2 regions of the Lapillicoccus jejuensis genome follow, and region 1 is predicted to be linked to the other one. Evidence: predicted binding sites of a transcription regulator. Region 1 holds the regulator's gene; the other holds the start of a gene.
What was found. The regulator LexA, encoded in region 1, represses DNA repair genes until DNA is damaged. The targets are predictions, from matches to a motif close to TCGAACANNTGTTCGA.
Positions count from the first base shown of each region.

Region 2: ruvC (crossover junction endodeoxyribonuclease RuvC) is a predicted target of LexA. The motif match lies at 7,358-7,373, and genes of this name have one in related genera.

Region 1 is NZ_VFMN01000001.1:96,373-106,481, forward strand. It holds gene FB458_RS00420 (FGGY-family carbohydrate kinase) at 1-1,424, shown strand, start outside; gene rhaD (bifunctional rhamnulose-1-phosphate aldolase/short-chain dehydrogenase) at 1,417-3,486, shown strand; gene FB458_RS00430 (sugar phosphate isomerase/epimerase family protein) at 3,512-4,369, shown strand; gene rhaI (L-rhamnose isomerase) at 4,371-5,570, shown strand; gene FB458_RS00440 (serine hydrolase domain-containing protein) at 5,510-6,820, opposite strand; gene FB458_RS00445 (LysM peptidoglycan-binding domain-containing protein) at 7,183-7,578, opposite strand; gene lexA (transcriptional repressor LexA) at 7,843-8,586, shown strand; gene FB458_RS00455 (Sir2 family NAD-dependent protein deacetylase) at 8,590-9,474, opposite strand; gene FB458_RS00460 (LysR family transcriptional regulator) at 9,634-10,109, shown strand, end outside.
Region 2 is NZ_VFMN01000001.1:3,835,852-3,845,960, forward strand. It holds gene FB458_RS17790 (RelA/SpoT family protein) at 1-727, opposite strand, end outside; gene FB458_RS17795 (adenine phosphoribosyltransferase) at 769-1,326, opposite strand; gene secF (protein translocase subunit SecF) at 1,323-2,513, opposite strand; gene secD (protein translocase subunit SecD) at 2,517-4,433, opposite strand; gene yajC (preprotein translocase subunit YajC) at 4,437-4,790, opposite strand; gene ruvB (Holliday junction branch migration DNA helicase RuvB) at 5,029-6,165, opposite strand; gene ruvA (Holliday junction branch migration protein RuvA) at 6,162-6,764, opposite strand; gene ruvC (crossover junction endodeoxyribonuclease RuvC) at 6,761-7,321, opposite strand; gene FB458_RS17830 (YebC/PmpR family DNA-binding transcriptional regulator) at 7,457-8,212, opposite strand; gene pdxT (pyridoxal 5'-phosphate synthase glutaminase subunit PdxT) at 8,223-8,828, opposite strand; gene FB458_RS17840 (APC family permease) at 8,853-10,109, opposite strand, start outside.

The sequences.
Region 1 (10,109 bases):
CCCTCGGCGTCGACCTCGCCACCGCCACCGCGCGGTGCGTCGCCGTCGACCTGCGCGACGGCCGCGTCCTCGCGTCGGCGACGTCCGCGCTCGCCACCCCACGGCGGGGGCCCGGCGGCGCGAGCCGCCAGGAGGCGACGTACGCCGTCGTCGTCACCGACCTGCTCGCCCGCGTCGTCCACGAGCTCGGCCCCGCCGCCGCGGGCGTCGACGCCGTCTGCGCGACCGGCACCTCCGGCACCGTCGTCGCCGTGGACGGCGCCGGGCGGCCGCTCGGCGACGCGCTCCTGTACGACGATCTGTCCGGCGCCGACCTCGCGGCGCGGCACGGGCTGCCCACCGGGTCCATGCTCGCCCGGATGGCGGTGGCCCTGCGCGAGCACCCCGACGCCGCCCGGGTCGTCACCGCCGTCGACACGGTGACGGCCGCGCTCGTCGGCCGAGCGGTGGCGAGCGACACCTCGCACCTGCTCAAGGCCGGGCTCGACCCGGTGACCCGCGCGTGGCCGAGCGCGCTCGGGGCGCTGGGGCTCGAGCGACGGGTCCCCGACGTCGTCGCCCCCGCGACCGTGCTCGGCGAGGTCTCGCCCGACGTGGCCCGCCGGGTCGGCCTGCGCGACGGCGTCGTCGTCGTGAGCGGGATGACCGACGGGTGCACCGGTCAGCTCTCGTCCGGCGCCGTCGGGCTCGGCGACTCGGTCGGCGTCCTCGGGACCACCCTCGTCCTCAAGGCCGTCACCGACCAGCGCGTCGACACGCCCGACGGGACCGTCTACAGCCACCACTCCCCCGACCGCACGTGGTGGCCGGGCGGCGCGTCCAACGTCGGCGGCGGCCTGCTCGCGGGTCGCCGCGGGGACGAGCTGGCCCGGCTCGACGAGGCGGCCGCGGCGCGCGGGCCGGCCGGCGTCGTGTGCTACCCGCTGCCCCGCACCGGGGAACGCTTCCCGGTCGCCGACCCGTCGTTCGCCGCCCGCTGGAGCGGCGAGCCCCGCGACGAGGTCGAGGCGCACCGAGCGCTGCTCGAGGGCGTCGCCTTCGTCGAGCGGCTCGGGCTGGAGACGCTCGCCCGCCTCGGCGCGCCGACCCGGCACCACGTGCTGGCCGGGGGCGGCAGCCGCAGCGACGCGTGGAACCGGGTCCGCGCCGGCGTGCTCGCCCCCGTGCTCGCCGGTGGCCCCGTCACCGTCGCACCCCGGGCGAGCAGCGCCGTCGGGGCCACCCTCCTCGCCGCGCTCGCCCTCGACCCGGCGACCGACCTGCCCGCCGTCGCGACGCGGCTGCTGCCGCCCGGTCACCGCGTCGAGCCCGCCGACTGGGAGACCGACGTCCTCGCGGCGTCGTACGACCGCTTCCTGGGACTGCTTCCCGACATTCACGACCCACGACCCCACCCCGCCGAAGGGACCGCCCGCCATGGCTGACCAGACCACGACCACCTCCCCCGCCGACGAGCTGCCGCAGGGGGTCCGCGACCTGCTCGCCCGCAGCAACCGGCTCGGGTCCGACCCCGCCGTGACCAACTACGGCGGCGGCAACACCTCGGCCAAGGTCACCGTGACCAACCCGGCCAGCGGCGACCCCGTCGAGCTGCTCTACGTCAAGGGCTCCGGCGGCGACCTCGGCACGCTCAAGGCCGGTGGCCTCGCGGTCCTCGAGCGGGACCGGCTCGTGGCCCTGGACCGCGTCTACCGGGGCGTCGAGCACGAGGACGAGATGGTCGGGCTGTTCTCGTTCTGCTCGTTCGGCCCCGGCGGGGCGGCGCCCTCCATCGACACCCCCATGCACGGCCTCGTCGACCACGACCACGTCGACCACCTGCACCCCGACTCGGTCATCGCCCTCGCGTGCGCCGCTGACGGCGAGAAGCTCGTCGAGGAGATCTGGGGCGGGGCCGTCGCGTGGGTCCCGTGGAAGCGACCCGGGTGGGAGCTGGGCAAGGCGATGCGCGAGCTGTCCGCGCGAGAGGGCGTCATCGGCGCTGTGCTCGGCGGGCACGGCCTCACCGCGTGGGGGGCGACGAGCGACGAGGTCGAGCAGCGCTCGCTGCGGATCATCCGCGAGGCGCAGGCCTACCTCGACGAGCGCTCGCTCGCCGAGCCGTTCGGTACGCTCGACCCGGCCCGGGCCCCGCTCGAGGCGTCGGCCCGCCGCGAGCGGGCGGCCGCGCTCTTCCCGCACCTGCGTGGCGTCGCCGCCCGCGACTCGGCCGCCGTCGGCCACTTCACCGACAGCGAGGTCGTCCTGGACTTCCTCGCTCGTGAGAAGTGCCACGACCTGGTCCACCTCGGCACGAGCTGCCCGGACCACTTCCTGCGCACCAAGGTGCGCCCGCTGCTGCTCGACACCGCGCCGGACGCCCCGGTCGAGCAGGTCGTCGCCCGCCTCGCCGAGCTGGAGACGGAGTACCGCGAGGAGTACCGCGCCTACTACGAGCGGCACGCCACGCCCGACTCCCCCGCCATGCGGGGCGCCGCCCCAGCCATCGTCCTCGTGCCCGGGGTCGGCATGTTCTCCTTCGGCGGGGACAAGCAGACCGCGCGCGTCGCCGGCGAGTTCTACGTCAACGCCATCAACGTCATGCGCGGCGCCGAGGGCGTGTCGACCTACGCGCCGGTGCCCGAGGCGGAGAAGTTCGCCGTCGAGTACTGGATCCTCGAGGAGCTCAAGCTGCAGCGTCGGCCGAAGCCCAAGGCGCACGCCGGCCGGGTCGCCCTCGTCACCGGTGGGGCGTCCGGGATCGGGCTGGCCACCGCCCGCGCGCTCGTCGACGACGGGGCGACCGTCGTCGTCGCCGACCTGTCGGCCGACGCCGCCACCGGCGTCGCCGCCGAGCTGGGCGGGCCGGACAAGGCGGCCGGGGTGGCGATGGACGTCAGCTCGCCCGCCGCGGTGGCGGCCGCGATGGTCGAGGCGGTCATCGCCTTCGGCGGCATCGACCTCGTCGTCAACAACGCCGGGATCACCCGCGCGGGATCGCTCGGCGACACGACGTACGAGGACTGGGACCTGCAGTACGCGATCATGCCGCGCGGGTCGTTCGTCGTGGCCAAGGCGGTGGAGCCGGTGCTGCGGGCGCAGGGCCTGGGCGGCGACATCGTCAACATCTGCAGCAAGAACGCCGTCTTCGCGGGTCCGAACAACATCGCCTACTCCTCGGCCAAGGCCGCGCAGGCGCACATGGTGCGGCTGCTCGCCGCCGAGCTCGGCGACCTCGGCGTGCGCGTCAACGGGATCAACCCCGACGGGGTCGTGCGCGGGTCCGGCATCTTCTCCGGCGGCTGGGGCGCGTCCCGAGCCAAGACGTACGGCGTCGCCGAGGAGGACCTCGGCAAGTACTACGCCCAGCGGACCGTGCTCAAGGAGGAGGTGCTCCCCGAGCACTGCGCCATGGCGGTCGTCGCCCTCACCGGAGGGCAGCTCCCGGTCACCACCGGGCTCATCGTGCCGGTGGACTCCGGTGTCCCGCAGGCCTTCCTCCGCTGACGACCACATCCCAGGAGACATCATCATGAGCAACAAGATCGGCGTCCACGCCCTCGTCTGGGTCGGTGGGTGGAGCCCCGAGCAGGCCCGCACCGCCATCGAGTCGACCCGCGAGGCGGGCTACGACCTCATCGAGCTGACCATGCCCGACGAGACCTTCGACGCGGCGATGACCGCGAAGCTCCTGCAGGAGAACGGGCTCGACTCGGCGTTCTCGCTCGGGCTGTCACCCGAGACCGACATCTCCAGCGACGACCCGCAGGTCGTCGCCCGGGGGCGCGAGTTCCTCGCCGGCGTGCTGTCGCTGGTCCGGGACACCGGGTCGTCGTACCTCGGCGGGGTGATCTTCTCCAAGCTGGGCCGGTACGACGCCCCGGTGACCGAGCGCGGGCGCGCCCACTCGGTGGAGTCGATCGCCTGGCTCGCCGACCGGGCCGCCGCCAGCGGGATCACGCTGGGCCTGGAGTTCTGCAACCGCTACGAGACCAACGTGCTCAACACGACCGAGCAGACGCTCGCCTTCATCGCCGACGTCGACCGGCCCAACGTCGTGGCGCACCTCGACGTCTACCACATGAACATCGAGGAGGTGTCGTTCTCCGGCGCCGTCCACGCCGCCGCCGACGCCGGTCGGCTCGGCTACGTGCACCTCGGGGAGTCGCACCGGGGCGCCCTCGGCACCGGCTCGGTGCCCTTCGAGGAGTTCTTCGACGCCCTGCACGAGGTGGGGTACGACGGCACGCTGACCTTCGAGTCGTTCTCCTCGCGGGTCGTGCACCCCACCCTGTCCAGCAACCTCGCCATCTGGCGCGACACGTGGGACGACTCCATGGCCCTGGCCGTGGACGCCCGCGAGTTCATCCGCCGGGGATACGGAGCCTGACGTGACCGACCAGCCCAGCGCCCCTGTCACCGGCGGCGACCCGCTCGCCGAGCTCGACGAGTTCTCGATCGAGCTGCCGTCGTGGGCCTTCGGCAACGCCGGCACCCGCTTCAAGGTCTTCTCCTCGCCGGGGGTCCCGCGCGACCCGTTCGAGAAGGTGTCGGACGCGGCGCAGGTGCACCGCCTCACCGGTCTGGCGCCGCGGGTGTCGCTGCACATCCCGTGGGACCTCGTGCCCGACGAGCGGGGCGGGTTCGACGCCCTGGCCGCGCACGCCCGCGAGGAGGGCGTGAGCATCGGCGCGATCAACAGCAACCTGTTCCAGGACGACGACTACCGGCTGGGGTCGCTCGCCCACCCGGAGGAGCGCGTCCGGGACAAGGCGATCGCCCACCACGCGCAGTGCGTCGACGTCATGCGGGCGACCGGGTCCCGCGACCTCAAGCTGTGGCTCCCCGACGGCACGAACTACCCCGGGCAGGACTCGCTGCGCGCCCGCCAGGACCGGCTGGCCGACTCGCTGCAACAGGTCTACGCGCTGCTCGACCCGGGGATGCGGCTGCTCATCGAGTACAAGCTGTTCGAGCCGTCGTTCTACTCGATGGACATCCCGGACTGGGGCACGTCGCTGACCCACTGCCTCGCCCTCGGCGACCAGGCCGTCGTCGTCCTCGACACCGGGCACCACGCCCCGAGCACGAACATCGAGTTCATCGTCATGATGCTGCTGCGCGCGAAGCGGCTCGGTGCCTTCGACTTCAACTCGCGCTTCTACGCCGACGACGACCTCATGGTCGGTGCGGCCGACCCGTTCCAGCTCTTCCGGATCCTCCACGAGATCGTCGAGCAGGACGCCCACCTGCCGTCGTCCGAGGTCAGCTTCATGCTCGACCAGTGCCACAACATCGAGCCGAAGGTCCGCGGGCAGCTGCGGTCGGTGCTCAACGTCGAGGAGGGGCTGGCCAAGGCGCTGCTCGTCGACGAGCCGGCGCTGCGGGCGGCGCACGAGGCGGGCGACGTCCTCGGCGCGAACGACGTCCTCATGGACGCCTACCGCACCGACGTCCGGGAGCGCCTCGCGGACCGTCGCGAGGCCCGCGGTCTGCCGCGGGACCCGGTGGCCGCATTCACGGCGTCCGGCTACCTCGAGCGGGTCAGCGCCGAGCGCGTCGGCGGGACCCAGGCGTCCTGGGGGGCCTGACCGAGGAGTCGTCCGTCCACCCCGTCCGGCCGTTCGCCCGCGGTCTGGCCGCCGGCGGTGACGGGCCGTGGGCAGCTCGCCGTGAACGCGTCGACGAGCACCTGGTTGGCGGCGACCGCGGACTGCGGGGTCGTCGTGCTGTAGTCCCGCCCGTTGTAGGCCACCGACGCCTGCCGGGTGCCGTCGGTGGAGGTGAAGACCACGGTGAGGGTGCCGAAGGTGGCGCCGTCGTGCCCGAAGAGCAGCTGGGGGCTCCCGTCGGCCGCGGGGCACGGGTCACCGACGGCGTAGATGCCCAGTCCGTAGCGCAGCGGGGTGGTGGTCCGGGGCGTGAGCATCTGCTGCAGGGAGCCCTTCGAGGTGAGCCGTCCTGCCATCAACGCACGGTAGAACCGGTCGATGTCGGACGCGTTGGCCACCACCGCGCCGGCGGAGGAGAACGAGGTCGACCCGAGGTCATCGAGGATGCCGGGCGGGTCACCCCACAGCGCGACGTCGGACAGGTGCGCGCCGTCGTACGTCGGCCCGTTCATCGGAAAGCGCGCGGAGCCCATCCCGGCGGGCGCGAACACCCGTTGGGCCAGCAGGCTCCCGACGCTGCGGTGCGTCGCCGCAGCGAGCATCATCCCGACCACGACGTAGTTGGTGTTGGAGTAGGAGAACGAGGTGCCGGGCGTGAACGACCACGGGTCCGCCAGCGCCGCGGCGACGAGCTGCTGGTCCGTACGACGCGTCGCGAGGACCGTCTCGACCTGCTCCGGGGTCTGCGCCGTGCGCAGCAGGGCCGTGAGGTAGTCGGGTAAGCCGGAGCGGTGGCTCAGCAGCTCCTCCAGGGTGACGTCGCCGTGCGCGCCCAGCAGCCCGGGCAGGACGTCGTCGACCGTCGTCGACAGGCTCCAGTGCCGGCGGTCCACCTCCTGCATGGCGAGGGTGGCGACCATCGCCTTCGTCACGCTGCCGACCCGCACGGTGTCGAACGGCTGGGCCGCCGACCCGGTCGACGGGTTCCGCACCCCGGCGGCCCCCTTCCACCAGTCGCCGCCGCGGGTCGTGCTCGCTGCGACCACGCCGACCGCTCCGGCGTCGACGACCGCCTGCAGGTCCTGCTGCAGACGCGCCTGAGCGGCCGGGCGCCGGTCGTGCGCCGTGGCGGTGCTCGCGGGGACAGCAGGCTTCGGGACCGGAGGCGTCGGCGCCGCGGTGGCCGCCGCCGCCGGGACACCCAGCGCCAGGATCGCGAGCACGGTCACGGCAGAACGCCATCCCCGGCCCCAGGTGCGCGCGGGCCGTCCTCCGGGTGTCGCCGTCATCGTCCTTCTCCCCTCCATCACGGACGGCGGGTGAGCACCCCGCCACCTCCCTTCCTACCGACCGAGGGAGTGCGACGGATCCCTCCCGCGGCGGAGGCGGCTCCCCATCACGAGGGAGGAGCGACGGTGCCGCCCGGTGGGCGGGGCGGCACCGTCTCCCTCAGGGACGTCGTGTCACGGGGTCGAGTCGTGACGCGGTCCCGGGACCCGGCCCTCCGCGCGGACGTCGCGGAGCCCGGGATGAACCGCCGGCAGGGCGGTCGGGTCGAGCAGAGGGGTGGACGAGCAGCGGGGGAGGGTGCTCAGGGCAGGGCCGGGATGGCGAGGCGCTGCCCCGCGTGCACCTGGAGCGAGCTGAGCCCGTTGGCCAGCTGAATCTGCGCGACGCCCTCGTCGACGGGCAGGCCCGGCAGCTCGTGGGCGGCGACCTGCGACAGCGTCTGCCCCGAGGAGACCGTCACGGTGTGGTCGATGGTCGCCGCGGCGGACCCGGCGCCCAGCACGCTGACGAGCAGGACCACTCCCAGGGTGACGGCCGAGGCGAGGACGAGCAGCCGGCCGAAGCGGGTGATCCGCAGCGGGGCGGACGCGGCGCGGGCGGCGCGGCCGGTCGGGACGAGCCGGAGCTCGGGGCGACGCGACGGGGCGCCCACCAGGTCGGTGGCGGGGGCGACGGACCAGACGGCTGCTGCGCTCATCGATAGCTCCTCAGGGGCGGGGACGAGGCCGGTCGAACGGGTGTGCGATCGAACGCCTGTCCAATTTGTAGCACGCGTGTGCGAGAAAGTCGAGACACGCGTCGAACAGGTGTTTGGCACGCTCGTTCGAAGGTCGTAGTCTCTGGCCATGGACGAGAGTCCATCACCGACCACCGACAGAGCACCCCCGCCGGCCGCGTGACCCCGCCCTGACCTGCGGGAACGCGCTCCCCGGCACCGCAGACGAGAGACCGAGGAGCAGGGATGGCACAGGTGCACGAGATGCCCGAGCGGGGCCAGGGCGACGGCCTCACGGTCCGTCAGCGGCGTGTGCTCGAGGTCATCCGCAACTCGGTCGACCGTCGGGGCTACCCGCCGAGCCTGCGCGAGATCGGCGAGGCCGTGGGCCTGACCAGCCCGAGCAGCGTCGCCCACCAGCTGTCGACCCTCGAGCGCAAGGGGTACCTGCGCCGCGACCCGAACCGGCCGCGCGCCATCGAGGTCGTCTCCCCCGACGCCGCCCCCGAGGAGCGGGGCTACCGCTCGGGTGACGCCGGCACCCGGCAGATCATCGACAGCCAGGGGCTGCTCGAGACGCCGTCGGACGAGACGGGCTCGGGGGACGCGCGCCCGGCGGCGTCGTACGTGCCCGTGGTGGGGCGGATCGCCGCCGGCGGTCCGATCCTCGCGGAGGAGGTCGTCGAGGACGTCTTCCCGCTGCCCAAGCAGATCGTCGGCGAGGGGTCGCTCTTCCTGCTCAAGGTCGTCGGCGACTCGATGGTCGACGCGGCCATCTGCGACGGCGACTGGGTCGTCGTGCGGCAGCAGCCGACCGCGGACAACGGCGACATCGTCGCGGCCATGCTCGACAACGAGGCGACGGTCAAGACGTTCAAGCGCACCGACGGCCACGTGTGGCTCATGCCGCACAACCCGGCGTACACGCCCATCGACGGCGACCACGCGACGATCCTCGGCAAGGTCACGGCGGTCCTGCGCCGGGTGTGACGCTCAGGCGACGGCGGCGGCCAGCCTTGTGAGCGTCTCCCCCAAGGGGCCGTGGAGCCGGATGGTCGCCTCGCCGTCGCCGCGGCTGGGGCCGGCCGTGACGATGGCCACCGGCTTGCCGTCGCGGTGGGCCCGCCGCACGAAGCGGTAGCCGCTCATCACCGCCAGCGACGAGCCCAGGACCAGCAGGCCGCGGGCCCGGTCGACCGTGTCGAAGGCGTGGGCGACGGTCTCCTTCGGGACCGACTCGCCGAAGAAGACGACGTCGGGCTTGAGGGTGTCGCGCCCGCAGACGAGGCAGGCCTGCAGGTGGAAGGTCGTCACGAGGTCGTCGTCGAGGACGATGTCGCCGTCGGGCCGGATCTGGCTGGTGACGCGCGAGGCGTCCCCCGCGACGGCGAGCACCCGGTCGGCGAACCCGGGGTTGGCCAGCGCCATCCGCTCGTGCAGCGCCACCCGGGAGCTGCGGTCGCCGCAGGTGAGGCAGACGACCCGATCGAGCGTGCCGTGCAGCTCGAGGACGTCGTGGGCACCGGCCTCCTGGTGCAGTCCGTCGACGTTCTGGGTGACGATCCCGGTGAGACGGCCGCTGCGCTGGAGCGCGGTGACGGCGCGGTGACCGGCGTTCGGGTGCGCGCGGGTGAAGCGCTGCCAGCCGATGAAGCTGCGGGCCCAGTAGCGCTGGCGGGCGGCGGAGGAGCCGCTGAACTCGTCGTACTGCATCGGCATGACGCGCCGGGTGCCGTCCGGGCCGCGGTAGTCGGGGATCCCCGACTCGGTGCTGAGCCCGGCCCCGGTGAGGACGGCGACCTCGCCGGCCCGGACGAGGCCGAGGAGCTCGTCGAACGACCCCGGACCCTCGACCGCGCCCCCCTCCGCCGGTCGCAGCACCCAGGAGGGGCGTGCGGAGGCGGGGCGGATCACCCCCTCAGTATCGCCCGGCACCCGACCCGACGAGGGTCGGCCCTACCGGACCCAATCCCTACCTCCATGACGATCTCGTGGCGAACGGACCGTCGGCATAACGCGGCGTTATAGAATCCGCCCATGATCGACGCCGCCGGACTGAGGGTCATGCGCGCCATCGCCGAGGAGGGCAGCTTCACCGGGGCGGCCACCGCCCTGGGCTACTCGCAGCCCGCCGTCTCGCAGATGGTGCGACGGCTCGAGCAGCGCACCGGAACGGTGCTCGTCGAGCGCATCGGCCGTCAGGTGCGGCTCACCGAGGCCGGCCAGGTCCTCGCCCGTCACGCGGTCGGCGTGCTGGCCGCCCTCGACGCGGCCGAGGAGGAGGTCGCCGCGATCGCCGGACTGCGCTCCGGCCGGGTACGGCTCATGGCGTTCCCGTCGTCGTCGGCGACGCTCGTGCCCCGGGCGCTGTCGCTGGTCAGGTCGCGCTTCCCCGACGTGTCGGTGAGCTTCAGCGAGGCGGAGCCGCCCGAGGCGCTCGCCGCGCTCCGCGCGGGTGACTGCGACCTCGCGGTGACGTTCGCCTACGAGCAGGACGAGGTGCCGGCGTCCGA
Region 2 (10,109 bases), 3.7 Mb from region 1:
CGGGGGCGCGCTCGGCGACGAGCCGGACGATCTCGTCGTACACCTTGGGGTAGAGCGTCGCGAAGGACAGGTCCTCCAGCTCCCACTTGATGGTGTTCATGCCGAGCCGGTGGGCCAGCGGCGCGTAGATCTCCAGCGTCTCGTGGGCCTTGCGCTGCGCGGACTCGCGCGAGACGTAGCGCCACGTGCGGGCGTTGTGCAGCCGGTCGGCGAGCTTGATGACGAGCACGCGGATGTCGCGGGCCATCGCGACGATCATCTTGCGGACCGTCTCGGCCTGCGCCGCCTCGCCGTAGGTGACCTTGTCGAGCTTGGTCACCCCGTCGACCAGCCCGGCGATCTCCGCCCCGAACTCCCGCTTGAGCTGCTCCAGCCCGTACGCCGTGTCCTCGACCGTGTCGTGCAGCAGCGCCGCGGCGAGGGTGGTCGGGGTCATGCCGAGCTCGGCGAGGATCGTCGTCACCGCGAGCGGGTGCGTGATGTAGGGGTCGCCGCTCTTGCGCATCTGCCCGCGGTGGGCGTGCTCGGCGACGTCGTACGCCCGCTGGATGAGCCCGAGGTCGGCCTTGGGGTGGGTGCTGCGCACCGTCTGCAGGATCGGCTCGAGGACGGGGTTGCTGGCCACCCGGGGGCCGCTGAACCGCGCCAGCCGGGCCCGCATGCGCAGGGGCGTCGTCGGCAGCGACGTCCCCACGGACGACGGCTCGACGTGCGCCTCCTCGCTCATGACGGGAGTCTAGACGCCGTACGACGCGTCGCCGCGCCGGCTCACGAGGTGAGCAGCGCGCGGACCTCGCGCCCGGGCAGGGCGTCGCGCCCGCGCAGGAAGCCGAGCTCGAGGACGACCTCGACCGCGGTGACCCGCGCTCCCCCGCGCTCGACGAGCTCGCAGGCGGCCGCCGCCGTGCCGCCGGTGGCGAGGACGTCGTCGAGGACGAGGACGCGGTCGCCTGCGGCGAAGGCCGTGGTCGCCACCTCGAGGGTGGCGCTGCCGTACTCCAGGTCGTAGGAGACGGAGCGCACCGGCGGCGGCAGCTTGCCGGCCTTGCGGACCGGGACGAAGCCGCGGCCCAGGGCGTGCGCGACGGCCGCGCCGAGGACGAAGCCGCGGGCCTCGATGCCGGCCACGAGGTCGACCCGGCCGTCCCAGTGCGCCGCCACGTCGGCGACGAGGGCGGAGAACGCGTCCGCGTCGGCCAGCAGCGGGCTGAAGTCCTTGAACAGGACGCCCGGCTGCGGGAAGTCCGGGACGTCGCGCAGCAGCCCGTGGACCCGGGCCGCCAGCGCCGACCGGTCGGGCGCGGCGCCCGTCCCGGCCGGCGTCACCGCTTGGACTTCGGTGCCCGGCGCGGCTGCTGCCGCGGCCCGGACGACTGCGCCCACTTGTGGACCTCGCGGACCGAGCCCTCCGAGCGGACGACGCTCTGGTCCTCGCCCTCGACGACGACGCGGGGGGCGTCGTCGTCCTCGTCCTGCGGCTCGTCCTCGCGGCCGCCCGGGGCGCCGACCCCGGCCGCGACCGGGGTCCGCGCGCCCTGGCGCGACGACGACTTGGTCACGACGTGGTCGAGCTCCTTGAGGGCGGGCTCGTTGCGGCGCAGGTCGACCAGCAGCGGGGTGGCGATGAAGATCGAGGAGTAGGCACCGACCGCGATGCCGACGAACAGTGCGAGGCTGAGGTCGAGCAGCGTGCCGGGGCCGAGCTTCGTGAAGCCGACGACGAGGATCGCGGCGATGGGCAGCAGCGCCACGACGGTCGTGTTGACCGAGCGGACCAGCGTCTGGTTGACCGCGAGGTTGGCGGCCTGCCGGTACGTCGAGCGACGGCTGGACAGCGCGGCCGCGGTGTTCTCGCGGACCTTGTCGAAGACGACGACCGTGTCGTAGAGCGAGTACCCGAGGATCGTCAGGAAGCCGATCATCGACGACGGCGTGATCTCGAACCCGAAGAGCGCGTAGATGCCGACGGTGATGACGAGGTCGTGCAGGAGCGCCACCAGACCGGACACGGCCATCTTCCAGGTGCGGAAGTAGAGAGCCATGAAGATGGCGACGACGACGAGGAAGATGACCAGGCCCTGGATCGCCTTCTGGCTGACCGACGCCCCCCACGAGGGACCGATGAGCGAGGCCGACACGGCGTCGGCGTTGACGCCGAACTGGCTCTGCAGCGCGGACTTCGCGGCGTCCTGCTTGTCGCCGGCCGCCTCGGTCTCGACCCGGACCGAGTTGCCGCCGATGACCGTGGCGACGATGTTGCCGGGGATCCCGGCCTGGCTCATCGCCGCGTCGGCCTTCTGCTCGTAGTTCGCCGTCGAGGCGACGTTGCTGACCCGGAACTCCGAGCCGCCGCGGAACTCGATGCCGAAGTTGAGGCCGCGGGCGAAGACGCCGACGAGGGCCAGCACGATGAGGACGCCGGAGATCGCGTACCAGGTCTTCTGCCGACCGATGAAGTCGATCGACCGCTTGCCGGTGTAGAGGTCGTTGCCGACCCGGGCGAAGTTGAACATGGGTCAGGCCTTCCCCTCGGCGGAGGCGCCGCGGACGGCGGCCGCCGCGGGCTTCGTACCGGCGCCGGTGGCGGTCCCGGTCTCGGTGCTGCCGCGCGGACCGGAGAACTGGCCGCGGCCGACGTACCGGACCTTGGCGCCGAGGCGCTCCGGGTCGAGCCCGGACCAACGGTGACCGCCGCCGAAGAACGTCGTGCGGGCCAGGAGTGCGACGACCGGGTGCGTGAAGAGCATGACGACGGCGAGGTCGATGATCGTCGTCACGCCGAGCGTGAAGGCGAACCCGCGCACGTTCGACGCGGCCAGCAGGTAGAGCACGATCGCGGCGAGGAAGTTGACCGCGTCGGCGGCGAGGATGGTGCGCCGGGCGCGGGCCCAGCCGGCCTCGACGGCGGCGACGAGCGGGCGGCCCTCGCGGACCTCGTCGCGAATGCGCTCGAAGTAGACGATGAAGCTGTCGGCGGTGACGCCGATGGCGACGATGACGCCGGTGACCCCCGCCATGGTGAGGCGGAAGTTGTAGGACCAGCCGAGCAGCACGAGCGCGAAGTAGGTGATGACGGAGGCCACGACGAGCGAGGCCACGGTGACCAGGCCGAGCAGGCGGTACTGGAAGAGCGAGTACACGACGACGAGCAGCAGGCCGATGAGACCGGCGATGAGGCCGAGGCGCAGCTGCTCGTTGCCGAGGGTCGGGCTGACGTCGTCCTGGGTCTGCAGCTGGAAGGACAGCGGCAGGGCGCCGAACTTCAGCTGCTGGGCGAGGTCGCGGGCGCTGTCGATGGTGAACGAGCCGGTGATGCTGGCCTGGCCGTTGGTGATCGCGGCGTTCGTCCGCGGCGCCGAGACGACCTGCTTGTCGAGGACGATGGCGAACTGGTTCTGCGCGCCCTGCAGGCCGAGCAGGCGGGTCGTGACGTCACCGAACTTCTTGGCGCCCTCGCCCGTGAAGGTCAGGGCGACCTCGACGACGTTGGTCGGCTGGCCGTTGGGGCCGGTCTGGTAGCCGGACGTGGCGTCGGCGATCTCCGAACCGTCGACCTCGACCGGGCCGAGGATGTACTTCGTCGACCGGTCCGAGGAGCAGGCGACGAGCGGCTTGTCGGGGTCGTCGACCGCCGAGGACTGGTTCTCCGGCTTGGAGCAGTCGAGCTCGGTGAAGGCCTTCTGGATGTCGGGGGTGATCCAGGCGGTGTCGCTCGCGCTCGTCGGCTTCGTCGACGGGGTGTCGGTCGGCTGGTCGAGCGTCGGGTTGGCGGTGCTGGTCGCGGTGGCCGCGCCGGTGGTGGCCGTCGCGGCCCCGGTCGTCGCGGTGCCGGTCGGCGAGGTGGTGTCCTGGCGCAGCGCCTGCGGGATCGCGGCGTTGGCGGCGGAGCTCGTCGCGGCGGCGGTACCGGGGTCGGTGGTGAAGACCGGGGCGGGGGTCGTGGCCGTGGGCTTCGAGGTCGTGCTGGGGGTGGCCGTGCCGGTCGCCGTCCCCGTGGCGGTCGAGGTCGGGGTGGGCTGCGCGGCCTGCGGCGAGCCCGCTCCGTCGACGAGGACGGCCCGGAAGCGCAGCTGCGAGGGCTTGCGGATCGCGTCGAGGGTCTGCTTGCTCGGCGACCCCGGGATGTCCACGACGATGTTGCGCCCGCCCTGGGTGGAGACCTCGGCCTCCGCGACGCCGTACGCGTTGACGCGCTGCTCGATGATGTCGCGGGCCTTGTCGAGCTGGCCCTGGTTGACGGTCGCGCCGGGCGTGGTGAGCACCGGCTCGAGGACCATCTCCGTGCCGCCCTCGAGGTCGAGGCCGAGCTTCGGGGTCCACTGGCCGCCGCCCCACGCCGCGGCGGCACCGGAGCCGCCGACGAGCAGGACGAGGACCACGACGAGGCCCAGGAGGACCTGCCGGGGCCGACGGGTGCGCGGGTCTCGTGCCACGGCCTACTTCTCCTCGGGGCGGGCGGCCGGGTCGACGGTCGTCGAGGGCGCGTCCACGGGGCTGGTGGTCTCGGAGGTCACCGGCGAGCTCGTCGCGGGGGCGGCGGGGTCCCGCGGGACGGTGAGGGCCACGGCGCGGCGGTCGAACTTCACCACCGTGCCCGGCGCGATCTCGAGGTGGACGACGCCGTCACCGAGCTCGGCGACGGTGCCGAAGAGGCCCGACGTCGTGCAGACCTCGTCACCGACGGTGATGGAGTCCTGCAGGTCGAGCGCGGCCTTCTGCCGGCGGCGCTGGCTCCAGAACATGAAGCCGACCAGCCCCAGGAGCAGGACGGGCAGCAGCAGCGATTCCATCAGCGATGAGTCCTCACGAGTGGTCCCCGGTCCTCCGGGAGGCGGTGCGGTCCTGCGACCCAACGAGTCGCGGTGCGCACGAGTGCCGGCGGACGCCGACGTGCCCGCGGAAGTCTAGGTGAGGGGTCCGGATCACACCAAAGCAGGCGAGCGTACGGCGCGCCCCCGCTCGCCACCACCGTCCCCGCTGCGTCCGCAGCGGCGAGGCACCGGTGCCGCGGCGGTGCGGACGCTGCGGTCAGCCACGGAAGCGGCCGGCGTCGCCGGCGTCGTCCAGGGGCAGCACGGGCTGGCCCGCGACCCCGGCGGGCGGGACGAGGCGCAGGTGCTCGAAGGCGGCGGCCGTGGCGGCCCGGCCCCGTGGGGTGCGCACGATGAGCCCCTCGCGCACGAGGAACGGCTCGGCGACCGTCTCGACGGTGTCGGTCTCCTCCCCCACGGCGACGGCGAGGGTCGACAGCCCCACCGGGCCGCCGGCGAAGCGCCGGCACAGCGCCTCGAGCACGGCCCGGTCGAGGCGGTCCAGGCCCCGGTCGTCGACGTCGAACAGCGCGAGCGCGGTGCGGGCGGCCACGAGGTCGACCCGGCCGTCGCCGTGCACCTGGGCCCAGTCGCGGACCCGGCGCAGCAGCCGGTTGGCGATGCGGGGGGTGCCGCGCGAGCGCAGGGCGATCTCCCGGATGCCGTCGGCGGCCGCCTCGACCCCGAGCAGCCGGGCCGAGCGGTGCAGGATGGTGACGAGGTCGTCGGTGGCGTAGAAGTCGAGGTGCCCGGTGAAGCCGAAGCGGTCGCGCAGCGGAGCCGGCAGCAGCCCCGCCCGGGTGGTCGCCCCGACGACGGTGAACGGCGGCAGCTCGAGCGGGATGGCCGTCGCCCCCGGTCCCTTGCCGACGATGACGTCGACGCGGAAGTCCTCCATGGCCAGGTAGAGCATCTCCTCGGCCGAGCGGGACATCCGGTGGATCTCGTCGAGGAAGAGCACCTCGCCCTCGGCCAGGCTGGACAGGATCGAGGCGAGGTCGCCGGCGTGCTGGATGGCCGGTCCGGAGGTGACCCGGATCGGCTGCTGGAGCTCGGCGGCGACGATCATCGCCAGCGTCGTCTTGCCCAGCCCGGGCGGCCCGGACAGCAGGACGTGGTCGGGCGGGGTGCCGCGCCGCCTGGCCGCCTCGAGGACGAGCGCGAGCTGGTCGCGCACCCGCGGCTGCCCGGGGAACTCCTCGAGCCGCTTGGGCCGCAGCGCGGCCTCGACCTGGCGCTCCCCCTCGTCGCCGACCGGGTCGACGACCCGGGCGGTGGCGTCGTACGAGCCGTCGTCGGCGGGGTCCCAGCCCCGCTCGTCACCCTCTCCCGGCCGGTGCGGCACCGCGGTCACCGGCCCAGCACCTGCAGCGCGGCCTTGAGCAGCGCCGCGACGGGGGTGTCGGCCGCCGGCTGGGTGCCGGCGACGGCCGCGACGGCGTCGTCGGCCTGCTTGGTGCTCCAGCCCAGGCCGACCAGGGCCTCCTGGACCTGGCCCTGCCAGGCGGCGGTGGCCGGCTGCCCGGCGGCGACGGCGGCTCCGCCGGCGCCGACGACCCCGATCTTGTCGCGCAGCTCGAGGACGAGCCGCTCCGCGCCCTTGCGGCCGATGCCCGGGACCTTGGTGAGCGTGAGGACGTCGCCGCTGCCCACCGCGGCCCGCAGCGCGTCCGGCGGGTGCACCGCGAGCATGGCCAGCGCCAGGCGCGGCCCGACGCCGGAGACCGTCTGGACGGTCTCGAAGACGCTGCGCTCGTCGTCGTCGGCGAACCCGTAGAGCGTGAGGGAGTCCTCACGGACGACGAGGCTGGTCGCCAGCCGCGCCTGCTGGCCCGAGCGCAGGGCGGCCGCGGTCGCCGGGGTCGTGTGCACGAGCAGCCCGACGCCGCCCACCTCGACGACGACCTGGTCCAGCCCGGCCCGCAGGACGGTGCCGTGCACCGACGCGATCACCGGGCCACCGCCCGCGGGGGGCGGGAGGACGCCGTACGGCGCCCCGCCTGCGCGGCGACCGCCTCGGCCAGCCGCGACTGGGTGCCGCCGCGCCACACCTGGCAGATCGCCAGGGCGAGTGCGTCGGCGGCGTCGGCGGGCCTCGGCGCGGCGTCGAGGGACAGCAGGCGGGTGACCATCGTCGTCACCTGCGCCTTGTCGGCCCGCCCGGAGCCGGTGACGGCGGCCTTGACCTCGGTCGGGGTGTGCAGGCGCACCGGGATGCCCCGACGGGTGGCGGCGAGCATCGCGACGGCCGAGGCCTGGGCCGTGCCCATGACGCTGGCGACGTTGGCGTCGGCGAAGACCCGCTCTATGGCGACGACGTCGGGTCGGTGCCGCTCGACCCACGTCTCCAGCTCGGCCTCGAGGGCGAGCAGGCGCAGCGGGATCTCGTCGCTGGTGCGGGTGCGCACGACGCCGACCGCGACCATCGCCAGCGGCCGACCGGGCACCCCCTCGACGACGCCGATGCCGCACCGGGTCAGGCCGGGGTCGACGCCGAGGACGCGGGGCATCGGGCTCCTTGCTGCTGGTGGGGGTCCGGGCCGCGCCCGAACAGGTGTTCGGCACCGAACGTACCCCGGACGCGACGTGGGGCCCCGGCGGCACGCCGGGGCCCCACGTCGGGTGCGAGCAGGGGCGAGGTGGTCCTACTCCTCGTCGAGCTCGGCGAGGACGTCGTCCGGGACGTCGCCGTTGGCGTAGACGTTCTGGACGTCGTCGGAGTCCTCGAGGGCCTCGAGCACGCGGAACATCTTCTTGGCGCCCTCGGCGTCGAGCGGGACCTGGAGGTTCGGCACCCAGGAGGCCTCGGCCGAGTCGTAGTCGATGCCGGCCTGCTGGACGGCGGTGCGGATGGCCACGAAGTCGCTGGCGTCGCTGACGATCTCGAAGGTCTCGCCGAGGTCGTTGACCTCCTCGGCGCCCGCGTCGAGGACGACCTCCAGCAGCTGGTCCTCGGTCAGCGAGCCCTTGGGCACCTGGACGACGCCCTTGCGGTCGAAGACGTAGGCGACCGAGCCCGGGTCGGCGAGCTGCCCGCCGTTCTTGTTCAGCGCCGTGCGCACCTCGGCCGCGGCGCGGTTGCGGTTGTCGGTGAGGCACTCGATGAGGACGGCGACACCACCGGGGGCGTAGCCCTCGTAGGTGATGGTCTGCCAGTCCGAGCCGCCGGCCTCGGCGCCGCTGCCGCGCTTGACGGCGCGGTCGATGTTGTCGTTGGGGACCGACGTCTTCTTCGCCTTCTGGATGGCGTCGTAGAGCGTCGGGTTGCCGGCCGGGTCACCGCCGCCGCTGCGCGCGGCGACCTCGATGTTCTTGATGAGCTTGGCGAACAGCTTGCCGCGCTTGGCGTCGATGGCCGCCTTCTTGTGCTTCGTGGTGGCCCATTTGGAGTGGCCGCTCATGCGCGTTCCCTCACGATCTCGATCGGACGATCTGCACGAACAGTCGGTGCACCCGCGTGTCGCCCGTGACCTCGGGGTGGAACGAGGTGGCGAGCAGGGCACCCTGCGTGACGGCGACGATCCTACCCGCGGCCGGTCCCCCCTCGACACGCGACAGCACCCGCACGCCCGGCCCCGTCTCCTCGACCCACGGCGCCCGGATGAAGACCGCGTGGTACGGCGCGTCGAGACCCTCGACGTGCACCTCGCCCTCGAACGAGTCGACCTGGCGGCCGAACGCGTTGCGGCGCACGGTGATGTCGAGCCCGCCGAGGGTCTGCTGGTCGGGGCGGCCGTCGAGGACCCGGTCGGCGAGCATGATCATGCCGGCGCACGAGCCGTAGACCGGCAGCCCGTCCGCGATGCGCTCGCGCAGCGGCTCCTGGAGGCCGAAGGCCCGCACGAGCTTGTCCATCGTCGTCGACTCGCCGCCGGGGACGACGAGACCGTGCAGGGGGGCGAGCTCCTCGGGGCGTCGTACGGGCACGGCGTGGGCGCCGCACGCCTGCAGGGCGTGCAGGTGCTCGCGGACGTCGCCCTGGACGGCGAGGACGCCGATGGTGGTGCTCGTGCTCACGGCGCCCGACGCTACGGCAGGGGGTCAGTCGACGTGGACGGCGGGTCGCCGGTCCGGGTCGGGCTCGGCCTGGCGGAGCACCTCGCGGGTCAGCGGCGCCACGTCGCCGCCGCCGAAGAACAGGTAGCGCAGGAGGGCGGCGATCGGGTTGCCCTCCATCCACTCGAAGTAGACCTCGGGCACGACGCCCGTCTGCTCGCGGATGGCGAGGAGGATCGCCGCGATCGCGTTGGGGATGGTCGGGGCGGAGACGGTGAGGACCTCGTACCCGTGCCGCAGCTCGCCGCGGACCGCGAGGTCGGTGACGAAGTCGGAGGCGTCGACGACGGTGACCTCGACGAAGACCAGCCGCTCCCCCGGGCCGAGGTTGTTGACCGTCCGCTCGACGACCTCCTTCTCGAGGTAGTCGAGCAGGTCGCGCTCCCCGTCCGGGTCGTGGGCCACGAGGCGCACCTGCCCCTCGGCCGCGGCGCGGGCGACGATGGCCCGCGCCGTCTCGTCGAAGGTCACGGTGTCGACCCGCAGCTCGGTCGAGCGCAGCGCGCGGCTGGTGATCGAGACGACGACGATGGCGAGGATGAAGAACGAGGCGATCTTCACGCCCTCGGGCCGCTCGACGACGTTCGCGACCGTCGTGTAGGCGAAGACGAGGGCGACGACGCCGAAGAAGACCGTCCCGCGCCGGCTGCCCCGGCGCCACGCCGAGACGGTGACCGCGACCGTCGCCGACAGCATGAGCACGAGGACACCGGTGGCGTAGGCGCCGCCCTGGGCGTTGACGTCGGCCTTGAACAGGATGGTGATGACGAAACCGATGACGACGAAGACGACGACGAGCGGCCGGGTCAGCCGGGTCCACTCCGGCGCCATCCCGTAGCGCGGCATGTAGCGCGGGACGAGGTTGAGCATCCCGGCCATGGCCGACGCGCCGGCGAACCACAGGATGAGGATCGTCGAGACGTCGTACGCGGTCCCGAAGCCGTTCCCGAGGTACTCGTGAGCCAGGTAGGCCAGGGCGCGGCCGTCGGCCGCGCCGCCCGGCTGGAACGCCGCCTGCGGGATGAGCAGCGTCGTCGCGAGGCTGCTCGTGATGAGGAAGACGCTCATGATGACCGCGGCGGTGAGCAGCATCCGCTGGCTGCGCCGGATCCGCTTGGCCGGCTGCACCGGGTCGTCGTCGGCCGCCCCGCGGACCAGGGGCATCATCGTCACGCCGGTCTCGAACCCGGACAGGCCGAGGGCCAGCTTGGGGAAGACGAGCAGCGCGATCCCGACGACCAG